DNA from 2 places in the Flavobacterium sediminilitoris genome. Region 1 is predicted to be linked to the other one. Evidence: riboswitches for the same ligand, from Rfam matches in the RefSeq annotation. Region 1 holds a riboswitch; the other holds the start of a gene.

Region 1 (7,914 bases):
AACGTTTCATAGTTTACAACTTTTATAGCGCTTGACCCATTTAGAACAATATAAGCTTTATCATCAATAAAATTCATGCTCTGAGCAACATCTCCCAAAGGATCATTATTATTCGCTAGTCCAAAGATGTCACCTGTAACCTGATTATTGGTTGTCATAAAACTAACAGATGCTGCGTTACTTCCATAATTTCCTTCATTTAGAACTAAAATACCATCTAAATAAGATTGAGAAAAACCAAGAAAACCAACTAAGAAAGTTATAAGAGATAAAATGTAATTTTTTTTCATTGTATATTAATTTAAAATTCCTTTAATACTATATTAAATAAGGATGTTGTTTGTTTTTTTAATTATTAAAATAAATTCCTGTTGGAGAAACTCCAACGTCAAAGCTGTTTATTAAAGTTCCTGTTAAAGAATAAACATGTAATTTTCCATTAGAAGAATAATCATTAGCATCTCCTAAGTAAATTTTCCCATTATTAACGGCAAGACTATACACTCCATAAGCTCCTTGATTCACCGTATTAAACAATTCAGTTGTAGGTAATGAAGTATCATTAATTCCCATTTTATATATCTTAGAATCTACTGTGTAATAAAAGTTATTTGATTCATAATACAAATTAGAAGGATGCACAATACCCGAAAAAACTTTTCTTTGAGTTGTATTATCTAATGTATTTATTATGACTAATTCTCCTGTTGTTTCTGCTGATACTATTGACCAACTTGGAATTCCTCCACATAAAACATATAGATTGGTTCCTATTAATTCTAAAGAATTTGGAATATCTCCAACAGGTATAGATGTAACATTATTATCTGATAAATTTACTACCGATACTGTATTTCCTTCTCCATAACCTCCTTTATGTGCTACATATAGTTTAGTTCCATTTGAAATAATACGTTCTGGACCTTCACTAACAGAAATTGTTGAAGAAACAGTGTAAGTATTTAAATCTATAACAGCAATATAATCATCTGTACTTGATCCACCATCTCCCCAATTTGTCACATATCCTTTACCATTTGAAAAAGCAATATATCTAGGATTACTTAATCCTGTTGTAATACTCGCAACATGCAACATTGTATAACGATTTACTACTTCAATTTTTTGAGAATTGTTTACCACTACAAATGCTAATTCATTATAAAATCCAATACTTTGTCCTGTATCTCCTAATGTAAGAGTTGAATTTATCGTATTGAAAACATTATTTCTTAATGTAGAAAGGTCGTTTGATAGATAAGTAATTTCACTATTATCTGTATTGAAATTTCCTTCATTCAGAATTATTATTCCATTATCATAAGCACCTAGAGGTTCGTCTCTTAACTCATCGTCACTACTACAAGAGAAGAATAATGCTGTTAATAAAAATCCTAATAAATACAGTTTTTTTAATTTCATATTATTTAAAAGTTAAGGGTTAAGTTTATTGTATAATTTCGACCTGGCATTGGTCTTGAAAGTACATTTTGATATGGTTTATTTTCTAAGTTTAAAACTTGAAAAGAAATTATTCCTTTAATTTTTGTACCCATTGTATAATCTAAAGAAGCATTCGATAATCCATATTCTTTTAGAGTATAAAAATTATCCGAAGATGTAAATACTTTTCCATTAAAAACATAATTATAATTCAGGTTAATTGATTTTACATTTAATGTTAAACCCGTACTAAGTTTATGATAAGGAACATAAATAAGTTGTTTATCTGTTTGTTCATTTATAGATTCTGTGTATGCATAATTCCCATTGAATTGAAACAAACCAATTCTTGTTTTTTTCATCCAAGTCAATGCTGTTTCTACTCCATAAATTTTCACTTTATCTGTATTTATGGGTTGCCAAACTCCCGATGCATTTGGAACCCATCGTAACATATCTTTTAATTTAGTATAAAATGGAGAAAGTTTAATTTCAATTTCTTTAATTTTAAATATGTTATTAAGTTCATATTGTAAAGAGTGTTCTGGCTTTAAGTTGGGATTACCTAATCCTTCCCAATACAAATCATTGAATGAAGGAATTCTAAAATTTTTAGAAGAATTAATAGCAAGACTATAAAAAGAAGAAGGATTATATTTCACTCCTATTGAGTACAGTATAGGACTTTCATAATTAGAGGTTATTTCTGTCCTAACGCTTGCTTCATAATCTAGTTTCTTATCTATTTTATGAGTTAGTAAAAAACTAAATGATGTAATGTCTCTATTAATTTTTAAAACATTTGTTCCTTTTCCTGTGCTTTGTGTATGACTAACAATTGGATTAATCTTTATTTTAGAAGACACTTTATACACTAAATCATATTTAAAAACAGCGTTTTTTGCTTCTCCAAAGGAAAATAAATCACTATTTTTATTTTCAAAATATTTATATTTTTCAGTTAAAAATGCAAATTGAGTAGTAGAAATTATAGCATTATTTTCAAATTTCCATTCTATTAAATTTCTAGTATTAAAATCTTGATATTTACTCTTTGAAGGTGATGCTATTGTTCCTGAAAAAAAACGTTCTCCATCAAAAAAATGAGTTGCAAATTTTAGTACATTTTTCTCATTTATTTTATACCCAAATAAACTATTAAAGCTATTATTTTGATAGTTCCCATTCTCATTCTTTTTATTGTATCCAATATATTCATAGTCATTTTCCGATTCATTTCTTGAAAAATTTATATTCGCTGAAATCTTATCTGATCCAACATCTAATTTGTAATGTAATCCAAGAGTAGAATAACTTCCATAATTTAAACGCAATGTATTTGATATTCTATCTTCAAAATTTAAATAGGAATTTAGATGAATTGTACCGCCAATTGCTCCACTTCCATAAATCACACTTCCACCACCTGTTCTAACTGAAATAGAGTTAAAATCGAAACTATTTATAGTGTTAAAATCTGTTTGACCGTTAAATTGTGAATTAATATTAATACCGTTCCAAATTACAGCCGTTTGTTGAGCAGTTGTTCCTCTAAACGAAGGAGAAGACACCATTCCTTTTCCATTTTCTTTAAAATAAATTGTGGTATTATTTCGTAAAAGATCTGTTAATGATGTGTTGTTCCGCTGTATAATACTATCTGATAAATTAAATATAGAATGAGCCAAAGAAAAGGTCTTCAATTTACTATCGATTAAGACTACCTCTTTCAATTTCACAACAGAATCTTGTTGCGAAAAAGCAATAGAAGTATAGATAAAAATGAATAAAACGAATATGAATTTCATAAAATCACTAATCTTTTTAAAACGATAAAGAAAGTATTCTTAACTAATTTGAAAATAAAAACAGAAACGCCTCTTTGTAATAAAGAAGCGTTTTATATTAATCTTTAAAATTGAAGATTTAAACCTAATTTGAAATTTCTTCCTCTTGTTGTAAATCCACTCACTTCAACAAAATCATCATTAAATAAGTTGTTTACAGCTCCAAAAACAGAAAGTCTATTTGGTAAAATATCAAAAGATATATTTGTATGAACTAATTGGTAAGAGCTTAAAACTACATTTTTAGAAGAAAAAGTAGCACTATCATAATATCTATCTGCTCTTTGGTCTACATACTGATATTGTGCATTCCACTGAATTCTTTTTGTAAAATTCACACCAATTGATGCATTAGCTTTATGCTTAGGTAGTCTAATATTTTCTTCTTCCGAAAATTGCAAGTATGTATAATTCCCTGTCAATTGTACATTTTTTATTGGAAAAATTGTAACATTAGTCTCAATACCTTTTGTGTTTACTAACAAATCGTTATTAATATAATTTGAAGTAAAAGTGACCGGATTTGTATAAAAATCTACTCTGTTTTTTGATTCTCTATAAAAACCTACTGCATTAATAACTACTTTTTTATTTAGTAATTCCGTTTCAAAGCCTACTTCTACTGTTGTATTTTCTTCTGGTTTTAATTCTGAATTTCCATATTGAGAAAACAATTGATACAAAGAAGGTGTAATAAATGCTGTACTTAATGATGAGAGAATACGAACTGGTAAATTTTTAATTTTATAAGATGGATTAATATTATAAGTTAGATTTTCACCATAAACATTATGCATATTTAAACGCGCTCCTACATTAACATTTAATCCAAAATCAGAATTATATACAAATGTTGTATAAGGATCTATCATGTTAAATTTAGTGTTCTTATTTAAAACATTTACTGTATAAATAGACGAAGGAGTTGTTACATTATTCATATCCATAAATTGAAACTGACCTCCTAGAACAAAAAATAATTGCTTATTAATTACATATTTATTAAAAATATCAGCATTAAAATGACGTGATTTATAATCATAATTATTTAATGTTGAATTATATGCTGTATAACTATTATATAATCTCTCTAAATTTGAAAAACTACTATTTATGTGTAATTCACCTTTGTTATATTTATATATAGAATTCAAGCCTGTTCTGAATTGCTCACTTAAAAATGAATTTTTGTCTTCATCTGCAAACGAACCTGAATCATATTTATTCTTTATTTTATCATATCCAAAAAATGAAGAAATACTTAATTTATCAGTCAATTGATATCCTATTTTTTGTAAAGCATTTACTCTAGAAAAATGATCGATTTCAAAATTTTCTCCTAAAGCTTCACTCAAACCTGTAGTTTCTGTACTATTAAATGAAGTATATGATGTTAGCTTTTTTGAACCTGCACTAAATGAAAAACCTTGATTAAAATCTTGAGCAGAAGTTTTATCATCTTTTACAGAATTCATTGTTCCCAAATTAAAATAAGCTCCTCCAGAAATATTTTCCTTTCTTGCTTTTTTTAACGTAATATTTATCACTGCTGTTCCAGCATTTGAACCATAAAGCGTACTTGATGATCCTTTCATAACCTCAATACTATCTACTTGATCTACTGGTAATAATCTTAAATCATAGGTCATACTTGAACCCGAAGCATCTGTAACAGGAACGCCATCTATCATGATTAAAACTTGACGACTTCTTCCTCCACGAATGTAGTACTCAACATTCATTCCGTTACCTGTTTGATTTCCATTGATTTCAACACCTGCAACCTGATTTAAAACTGTTGCTACAGATTGTCCTTTTCGTCTTTGTAAATCATCCGCAGTAATTTTGTCTATAATTTTACCCGATTTTTCTTTGCTTTGAGCAAACTTAGTATCAGACACAACCACTTCATTTAACTGAGTTACCCTTAAAGAGTCCTTCTTTTCTTGTGCAAAAACAATACTCGTTAAGAATGTTGCACACACACTCCATCTAATAAACTTAATGTTCATTTTAGTTAATAATAGATTTTAATAAATAGGAAGAAAAGCATAGAATTTACCCATACTCAAACCTTTTTTCCCGAAAGTTTGTTACTAACGAATGTGGCAGGTCTCCTGGCTTGCGTCTTGTTATTCACCTTCCCAAGACATTGATAGAAATCAATTAACTCAGTGGTATGTAGATAATAACAAGCTTTGTAGCTTACAGTTGCGGGTACAGCTTAGGCATTAAACCTAATTCCCTTTTAATGTTGTTCTAAAAAAAGATTTTCAAAACAACAACCAAAATTCGAGTGCAAAAGTACATATATTTTAGCATATTACAAGATTTAATACTATTTTTGAAATTATATATTTTAAATATGAAATCTGTATTTACATTTTTTGCGCTTTTATTAGTTTTAAATAGTTTTTCGCAAACTACAAACGAACCTGCTATTGACAGACATAATTCTGAGCCTGTTGTGGTTCAACCAACTGTTGTAGAAGTAAGTGATTTTGATGAAGATTTAATATTACCTTATGCTTTTATAGACAAAACACCATCTTTTGTAAATTGTAAATACACTACCGAAACTGAAAACAAAGCTTGCTTTCACGAAAAACTACAAGAACATATTAAAAAACATTTAAAATATCCTAAAGCTGCAAAACAAAATAAAGTTGAAGCAAAAGCAATTGTACAATTTGAAATTTCAAAAGAAGGAAATATTACCAATTTAAAAACTAAAATCAAAGCTACAAATCAAGATTTTTATACTCTTTTTGAAGAAGAAGCCATTAGAATTATATCAAAGCTTCCAAAATTCATTCCAGGTGAGCAAAAAGGCAAAATTGTAGCAGTGAAATATGCTTCAATAATTACTTTTAGTTTAACTGATAAATAAAATTTGTTTTTTCTTATTCCTTTTTATAAAAAAGCTTTTCATTTCTTTTTCTTTTTCCTCATTTTACGCACCAAAATAATAAGACCAATAATCACATGAATAGCAATTATTGTATATAGTGCAGCCATAAATTCTTTTGAATCCGTATTCATAATTTAAAGTATTATTTTTATAATTTGTCCAAAGGTAACTTTATTTTGAAAAGCCTCTTTTAAAGGTAAATTTTGTTGGTAACATAAGAAACTTCTAATTACACCCGCATGCGTTACAATTGCGACTTTTTTATGCTGTTGTATTCTTAAATCTTCAATAAAAGAAAGCACTCTATCATATAATATTTCAAAAGATTCTCCATTTGGCACTTGAACCGAAACAAAATCTTTCATCCAAGGGTTTAACTCTTCCTGAGGAATATCATTCCAATTTTTAAGTTCCCAATTACCAAAATCCATTTCCATTAAACGTTTGTCTTTTTCAATCTTTTCATTCGAAAGAAAATCGGCTAAAACGGTGCATCTTTTTAATGGACTTGAAATTACTTTCATTTCTTCAGAAGGAAGTTGGTCTTTTATTTCTTGAAACAAATGCTCAAATGGTTCTTGAATAGTCACATCGGCTTGACCATAACAAATGCCTTTTTCACAAACAGTTTCTGTATGCCGTATTAAATAAACTTCCATAAAATTACTATTGAAATATAAAAAACAACTTCACAAACTTGTTGAGTAGCACCCAAACAATCGCCTGTATAACCACCAATCCATTTTTTGAAATAGCGCGCTAAATACCATCGAAAGATAAAAACAGGCAAAAGAACAAAAACAATCTTATAATTATAAAAAACAAAATACAGTAAAGGTAAAAATCCGAAAAAAGCAGTTCCAAAAACTTCTTTCCATGAATAACTCTTTGCAATGGGTTTGCTTTTACTTAATTCATCTTCACGAACATACTCATTAGTAAAAATAATGGTTGCTGCTGCCCAACGGCTTACAGCATGAGCCGCTATAAAAATTAAAAGAATTGTAACAATATTCGATTGAGCTGATAAAATTTCAACTAAAACACTATATTTTAAAACCAATAAAAGTAAAATTCCAATAGCGCCATAAGCACCAATAGCACTATCTTTCATTATTTTCAGAATTTTCTCTTTGTTCCAACCACCGCCAAAACCATCACAAACATCGGCAAAACCGTCTTCATGAAAGGCTCCTGTTGTTAAAATACTAGCAATCATACTCAACAGAACAGAAATAGTTACAGGTAAAATTTGAGTAAAAGCAATAAATACTACTCCTGAAAACAAACCTACAATCCAACCAATTAAAGGAAAATAACGAGTAGCCTTGTTCAAATAATCAGGATCGTGTGTAATTTTTTTTGGGCAAGGAATTCTGGTATAAAACATCAGTGCTGTAAAAAATATATCGATTTCTTTTTTCATTTTTAATTTATTTATTACTTACACCTGAACTTTCAAAACTAGCCATTTCATTTAAAAAACCTATAGCCGATTGTATAATTGGAAACGCAACCGCACAACCACTTCCCTCTCCTAATCGCATATTTAAATGTAAAACAGGTTCAACTTCTAAATAATCCAACAATGTTTTATGTGCTTTTTCTTCCGAACAATGACAAAAGATAGTATTAGCTTTTATTGCTGGCTTCTTTTTATAAGCGATTAAAAAGGCAACACTCGAAATGAATCCATCTACTAAAATGAGCATG
Region 2 (7,914 bases), 1.6 Mb from region 1:
TTTATCCAATAACGTATTGATAATTTTATATCCTACTACTTCTTTCTGAACTACTTCTCTACATTGATACACATTTTTGACACTAATTTGAATAATATCATTCATTTGAGCTATATATTGACTTTTATCCATCAAAGAATAAGGAAATTCCCCTTTTAGAATAGCTTCTTCATTTTCCATAAAAACTTTTACAGCATCACTGATTAAACTACCAATTGCCAGAGCCCTTAAATAACTGATACGGTCTTCTTTAGTCGTTAATTGGTTGTATTTTTTAGTATCAATTCCATTTTTAACCAATTTTATTAGGTATTCCAATGCAAATTCTTCCTGAATGAGTCCAAGATTAATTCCATCTTCAAAATCGATGATAGTGTAGCAAATATCATCCGCTGCTTCAACCAAATACGCTAAGGGATGACGTTCAAAACCGATATCATTTCCTGTTTTATTTGAGATCATACCTAGTTCTTTTGCTACATCACTAAAAGAAGCTTTGTCTTGTTGGAAAAAACCATATTTTTTATCACAAATTCTAAAAGTTGGTTTTTTGGGTAAACTTTCTTTTGGATATTTCATAAAAGCCCCCAAAGTAGCATACGAAATACGCAAAGAACCTTCAATACCTTCTCTAGAAGTGGCCAAAACCGAAAAACCATTGGCATTTCCTTCAAAATCTATTAAATCTTGCCATTCTTTGTCGGTTAACTTGTCTTTGTATTGCAATCCATTTCCAGTTTTAAAATATTCACCAATAGCTTTTTCTCCAGAATGTCCAAAAGGAGGATTTCCAATATCGTGAGCCAAAGCAGCAGCAGCTACAATGGCTCCAAAATCGTTCATATGATAACCCGATTCTTTTAAATAAGGATGTTTTTCTATGACTTGTTTTCCAACTAAACGTCCAATCGAACGTCCTACTACAGAAACTTCCAAACTATGTGTCAAACGATTGTGCACAAAATCAGTTTTTGAAAGCGGAATTACCTGTGTTTTATCTTGCAAACTTCTAAAAGCAGATGAAAAAATAATTCTATCATAGTCTACCTCAAATCCTAAACGCGTATCATCTTGTTCCTTTCTCAGTCTTTTATTTGTATCTCCTTGACGTTTTAAAGATAATAACTGCTCCCAGTTCATTTTTTTTATCATACTCTTATAAAAGTTTAACCTTAATATTTCAGTTTCAAAGATACTGAAATAGATATATTTTTAAAGCAGCTTTAATAGTGTTATTATTTGTAAATGTTATAGAAGTAACAAATTCGCAAAAACAAAAACATTTTTCTAATTAATTTTATAATACTTTTGTGCAGAATTTAAGTTCTTAATTTATTTCTTCATCAACCGATAGAGGTTTTACTTAACTGTAGATTAATAGGGAATCGTGTGTAAATCACGAACTGTCGCGCAACTGTAAGTAACACAAAAAGTTTTTATCTGAAATAAGATCCACTGTTTGCTTTGCAAATGGGAAGGACGGTAAAAATGTTACAAGTCAGGAGACCTGCCTTTATTGAATTGACAATGCTTTCGCGATTTGAAGCAATAGTCTGGATTGATACATTCTCACACGACAATATAATTATATTCTATTTTGTTGTGCGTTTACCTATACATGTATTTATTCTATCTATTTCCTTTATTTCAAAAAACATTTGAAATGCATCAAGAGCTTTTTTAACTGATTTATTCATTTTAAAAGCAAAAAAAATGCTAACAAACAATCTAGGTTACCCGCGAATTGGTAACAACAGAGAATTAAAAAAAGCCTGTGAAAATTATTGGTCAGGAAAAATCACATCTGATGCACTAATAGCTGTTGGAAAAAGTCTCCGTAAACAAAATTGGCTATTACAATCAGAAGCTGGAATAGATCTTATTCCTTCTAATGATTTTTCATTTTACGACCAAGTTCTTGATTTATCACTTACACTTGGAGTTATTCCGGCTCATTACTCAGAATTTGAACAAAGAAACACCGAGTTAGACTTGTATTTTGCTATGGCAAGAGGTGCACAAAAAGACGATCAAGATGTTAAAGCGATGGAAATGACAAAATGGTTTGACACAAATTACCATTACATTGTTCCTGAATTCACAAAAGATCAAGAATTTAAGTTATACTCTGAAAAAATAATAAGTGAATTTATCGAAGCTAAAGAATTAGGAATTACAACCAAACCTGTTCTTATTGGTCCCGTTTCTTATTTACTTCTTGGAAAGGAAAAAGAAAAAGGATTCCACAGAATTGATCTCCTAGATAAATTACTTCCTGTTTATTTTGAAATTTTAAAAAAACTTGAAGATGAAAATGTAGAGTGGATACAATTTGATGAACCTTTTCTAGCGTTAAATTTAACGAATATTGAAAGAGCCGCTTTAATTCATACTTACAAAGAAATAAACAATCGCTTTCCAAATATAAAAATCATCCTAGCTAATTATTTTGATTGTTTTGGAGACAACTTAGAGACAGCTCTTTCTCTTCCTGTACACACTCTTCATTTAGACTTGGTTCGCTGTCCATTACAATTAGATGATATTTTAAAGTCTACTTTTATTTCTAGTAACACCTTCCTTTCATTAGGCGTTGTTGATGGACGAAATATTTGGAAAAACGATTTCCAAAAGACATTATCTCTTATTAAAAAAGCATCCAATTTATTAGGCAAAGAAAGATTACTAATTGCCCCTTCTTGTTCCTTAATACATTGTCCTTGTGACTTAGATCTTGAAACAAATGAAACCTCTTTAACACCAGAAATCAAACAATGGCTTGCTTTTGCAAAGCAAAAAATAAATGAAGTTGTTTTACTCAAAAAATTTGCATCTGGCGAATTAGAAACAACAAACAACACTCATTATAATGAGAACAATAAAGCTAATCAAAATCGTAAAACAGCCACAATCATACACAATGAAGCTGTTAAAAACAGAGTAGGAAAGATTAACGAAAAAGACTCTCAAAGAGAAAACCCTTTCTCAATAAGAAGACAAAAACAAATAGAAGTATTAAATCTACCTTTGTTTCCGACCACTACGATAGGCTCATTTCCACAGACCACAGAAGTTCGTAGTTGGAGAGCAAAATTTAAAAAAGGAGAAATAACCGCTCAAGAATATGATAATTTAATTAAAATAGAAACAGAAGAAACTATTCGTTTCCAAGAAGAGTCTGGAATTGACGTTTTAGTTCATGGTGAATTTGAGCGTAATGACATGGTGGAATATTTTGGAGAACAACTAGATGGTTTTACTTTCACTAAAAATGGTTGGGTTCAAAGCTACGGAAGCAGATGCGTAAAGCCTCCTGTTATTTATGGTGATGTTTCCCGTGCGAATCCAATGACTGTTAAATGGGCTAAATTTGCCCAATCACTAACTCCTAAATGGGTCAAAGGAATGTTAACTGGTCCTGTGACTATTTTACAATGGTCATTTGTTCGTAATGACCAACCTAGATCAACAACATGTACTCAAATAGCTCTTGCTATCCGTGATGAAGTAGTAGATTTAGAAAAAGCAGGTATTAAAATAATTCAAATTGACGAACCTGCTATAAGAGAAGGACTACCATTACGAAAAGAAGATTGGGCAACTTATTTAGATTGGGCAATTAAAGCTTTTAGGATTTCAGCAAGTGGTATTAAAGATAACACACAAATTCATACACACATGTGTTATAGTGAGTTTAATGATATTATTCAAAATATTGCAGATATGGATGCTGATGTAATTACCATAGAATGTTCTCGTTCACAAATGGAATTATTAGATGCTTTCTCTAATTTTAAATACCCCAATGAAATAGGCCCAGGAGTATATGATATTCATTCTCCTCGTGTTCCGTCTAGTAAAGAAATGTCCCATTTATTAGAAAAAGCAGCAGCAGTTATTCCTGCTGATCAATTATGGGTAAATCCAGATTGCGGTTTAAAAACACGTCATTGGGATGAAACTAAAAAAGCTTTAATTGAGATGGTTGCAGCTGCTAAAGAGATGCGATTATTGATAAAAAAAGAAGTTCTTTCTTAACAACTATGAACAACACAGCCAAACAAGTTAATTTATGTTTGGCTGTGTTTTTATTTCTAATAATATTCAATTCCAAATTAAGGTTTATCATTTGCCAAAAAGAAATCTTTTGATTTTTTTGGATATTGAGCATAGTTGATATCACTAGGATTTTCTATTATTGATTTGATATTTATTTCATCTCCTATTTTAAATTTTGCAATTGTGTATTTATAGTCTAACAAATATTCTCCACAAAAGAAATTTCCTTTTTCATCTTGTTCAATAATCCCTGTATACACTCCTTTACTTTCTTTAGACATGGCGTTTTATTTTTTGACAAAGGTACGAATTGTAATGCAACTTTTATTATAAAAGAAAACAGCCATGTGTTGATGGCTGTTTTCTTTACTCTATTATCTTTATTCTTAACTCTATAATTAAGAACCACACATTTCACAATCATCTGGTTCAGCATTCTTAGAACGTTCTAACATTGCTTTAAACTCATCTGTTGACATTTCAGATTTTACTTCAACTGGAACTTGTTCTGGTTTTTTGTCATTATTTAAAGTAAACTTAATTGCATCTACCGCAGATTTTGTTCTTAAATAATACATTCCTGTTTTTAAACCACTCTTCCATGCATAAAAATGCATTGACGTTAATTTTGCCATTGTTGCTCCTTCCATAAATAAATTTAAAGATTGAGATTGATCTATAAAGTATCCTCTTTGACGAGACATATCTATAATATCTTTCATACTCAATTCCCAAACTGTCTTATATAAATCTTTAATATCTTGTGGAATAACATCTATATCTTGAATTGATCCATTATTACGCATGATTTCTTGTTTTAAATTATCATTCCATAATCCTAAACTAACTAAATCATGTAATAAATGTTTATTTACAACTATAAACTCTCCTGATAACACTCTTCGCGTGTATATATTTGATGTATATGGCTCAAATGCCTCGTTATTTCCTAATATTTGCGATGTAGATGCAGTTGGCATTGGTGCTAATAATAACGAATTACGAACTCCTTTTTCCATTACTTCTTTTCGTAAAGAAGCCCAATCCCATCTTCCTGATAAATCTTCGTCTTTTAAACCCCACATATTGTACTGAAACTCTCCTTTTGAAATTGGAGATCCTTCAAAAGTAGAATACGGTCCTTCTTCTATAGCTAGTTCCATTGAAGCTGTAACCGCAGCAAAATAAATTGTTTCGAAGATTTCTTGATTTAATTTTTTTGCTTCATCACTTGTAAATGGCATTCTTAATAAGATAAAAGCATCTGCCAAACCTTGAACTCCTAAACCAACTGGTCTGTGACGTAAATTTGAATTTTCAGCTTCTTTTACAGGATAATAATTTCTATCAATTACTTTATTTAAGTTACGTGTAATTCTTTTCGTTACATCAAATAAAAATTGATGGTTAAATTCCCCATTCTCAATAAACATTGGTAATGAAATAGAAGCTAAATTACATACTGCTATTTCATCTTCAGAAGTATATTCTAAGATTTCAGTACATAAATTTGACGAACGAATAGTTCCTAAATTTTTTTGATTTGATTTTCTATTTGCTGCATCTTTATACAGCATATAAGGTGTTCCTGTTTCAATTTGCGATTCTAATATTTTTTCCCAAAGCTCACGTGCTTTTATTGTCTTTCTTCCTTTTCCTTCCTTTTCATAATTTGTATACATTGTTTCAAACTCTTCACCATACACATCATACAAACCTGGGCATTCATTTGGACACATTAACGTCCACGTTGCGTCTTCTTCAACGCGCTTCATAAACAAATCACACATCCACATTGCAAAAAACAAATCTCTTGCACGCATTTCTTCTTTACCATGATTTTTCTTCAAATCTAAGAAATCGAAAATATCAGCATGCCATGGTTCTATGTAAATAGCAAAACTCCCTTTCCTCTTTCCTCCTCCTTGATCTACATAACGTGCTGTATCATTAAACACTCTCAACATAGGTACAATTCCATTTGAAGTACCATTTGTTCCACGAATATAAGAACCTGTTGCTCTTACATTGTGAATAGACAAACCTATTCCTCCGGCAGATTGTGATATTTTAGCCGTTTGTTTTAACGTATCATAAATTCCATCAATACTATCATCTTGCATAGTTAGCAAGAAGCATGATGACATTTGTGGTTTTGGCGTTCCTGCATTAAACAATGTAGGCGTTGCATGTGTGAAAAATTTCTTCGACATTAATTCGTACGTTTCAATTGCCGAATCAATATCATTTAAATGTATTCCAACAGAAACACGCATTAACATGTGCTGTGGTCTTTCTGCTATTTTACCATTTATTTTTAATAAATAAGAGCGTTCTAACGTTTTAAATCCAAAATAATCATAATTAAAATCGCGATTATAAATAATGGTTGAATCTAATTTTTCAGCATTCTCCATGATTACATTATACACTTCATCAGAAAGCAATGGTGCTTCTTGACCTGTTCTTGGATTCACATAATGATACATCTCTGTCATTGTTTCAGAGAAAGATTTTGTTGTATTTTTATGTAAATTTGAAACTGCAATACGAGCTGCTAATTGTGCATAATCTGGATGCGCAATTGTCATTGAAGCGGCTGTTTCTGCTGCTAAATTATCTAATTCAGAAGTTGTAACACCATCATATAATCCTTCAATTACACGCATAGCAACTTTTACAGGATCTACTAGTTCATTTAGCTCATAGCATAAAAATCTTATTCTATCAGTAATTTTATCAAACATTACTGGTTCTCTTCTACCGTCTCTTTTTACTACATTCATTTTACAGCTTTTATATATGGTTAATTGCCAAAACTATATTTATTTTCCAGTTTTGATGGAAATAGAATTTCATCATTAAAAAATATATTATACTATATATTAACAATGATAAACTCACCTTCATTAGAAAAAAGGTTTTTTCTAAAAGATATGTTTCTAGATATTCTAAATTATTGTTTCGTAAATAAACAATAAGAAATTAATAAATTAAATTGATTTTAAAAATCTGCGTCAAAACTAATTTTTCCAGATTCCGTATCATTATTCATTACTCCTGCTTTTTGATATTCGGCTACTCTTTTTTCAAAGAAATTAGTTTTTCCTTGAAGTGATATCATATCCATAAAATCAAATGGATTTGAAGAATTATACACTCTTTCACAACCTAACTCAACTAGTAATCTATCAGTAACAAATTCTAAATATTGAGTCATTAAATTTGCATTCATTCCAATTAAGCTAACTGGCAATGATTCTGTAACAAATTCCCTTTCGATATTTAATGCATCCACAATAATATCTTTAATTCTAGTTTTAGGGACTTTATTTATTAAATGATGATTATGTAAATGCACGGCAAAATCACAATGCACACCTTCATCACGAGAAATTAATTCATTTGAAAATGTTAATCCAGGCATTAACCCTCTTTTTTTCAACCAAAAAATAGAACAAAATGCTCCAGAAAAGAAAATCCCTTCTACGGCAGCAAATGCAATTAATCTTTCAGCAAAAGAATCTGACTCAATCCATTTTAAAGCCCATTCTGCTTTTTTCTTAATTGCAGGAAACACATCTATTGCATGAAACAATTTATCTTTTTCTACTTCATCTTTAACATAAGTATCAATTAATAATGAATATGTTTCACTATGAATGTTCTCCATCATAATTTGAAAGCCATAGAAAAATTTTGCTTCCGCATATTGCACTTCATTAACAAAATTTTCTGCTAAATTTTCATTAACAATTCCATCAGAAGCTGCAAAAAAAGCTAGAATGTGTTTAATGAAATACTTTTCATCATCATTTAATTTAGTATTCCAGTCTGTGATATCTTGATGTAAAT

Evidence for each region. Region 1 has a riboswitch for cobalamin ahead of LXD69_RS10805 (TonB-dependent receptor plug domain-containing protein). Riboswitches for the same ligand answer to the same signal wherever they lie in the genome.
Region 2: another riboswitch for cobalamin. It lies ahead of metE (5-methyltetrahydropteroyltriglutamate--homocysteine S-methyltransferase); the one in region 1 lies ahead of LXD69_RS10805 (TonB-dependent receptor plug domain-containing protein).

The regions. Positions count from the first base shown of each region.
Region 1 is NZ_CP090145.1:2,365,501-2,373,414, reverse strand. Features, by position in the region: gene LXD69_RS10820 (YncE family protein) at 1-290, opposite strand, end outside; gene LXD69_RS10815 (YncE family protein) at 349-1,422, opposite strand; gene LXD69_RS10810 (TonB-dependent receptor plug domain-containing protein) at 1,428-3,251, opposite strand; gene LXD69_RS10805 (TonB-dependent receptor plug domain-containing protein) at 3,356-5,302, opposite strand; cobalamin riboswitch at 5,381-5,595, opposite strand; gene LXD69_RS10800 (energy transducer TonB) at 5,656-6,180, shown strand; gene cobC (alpha-ribazole phosphatase) at 6,336-6,860, opposite strand; gene LXD69_RS10790 (adenosylcobinamide-GDP ribazoletransferase) at 6,845-7,627, opposite strand; gene cobT (nicotinate-nucleotide--dimethylbenzimidazole phosphoribosyltransferase) at 7,635-7,914, opposite strand, start outside.
Region 2 is NZ_CP090145.1:805,175-813,088, forward strand. Features, by position in the region: gene dgt (dGTP triphosphohydrolase) at 1-1,140, opposite strand, end outside; cobalamin riboswitch at 1,338-1,529, shown strand; gene metE (5-methyltetrahydropteroyltriglutamate--homocysteine S-methyltransferase) at 1,714-4,038, shown strand; gene LXD69_RS03810 (hypothetical protein) at 4,116-4,340, opposite strand; gene LXD69_RS03815 (ribonucleoside-diphosphate reductase subunit alpha) at 4,458-6,845, opposite strand; gene LXD69_RS03820 (ribonucleotide-diphosphate reductase subunit beta) at 7,064-7,914, opposite strand, start outside.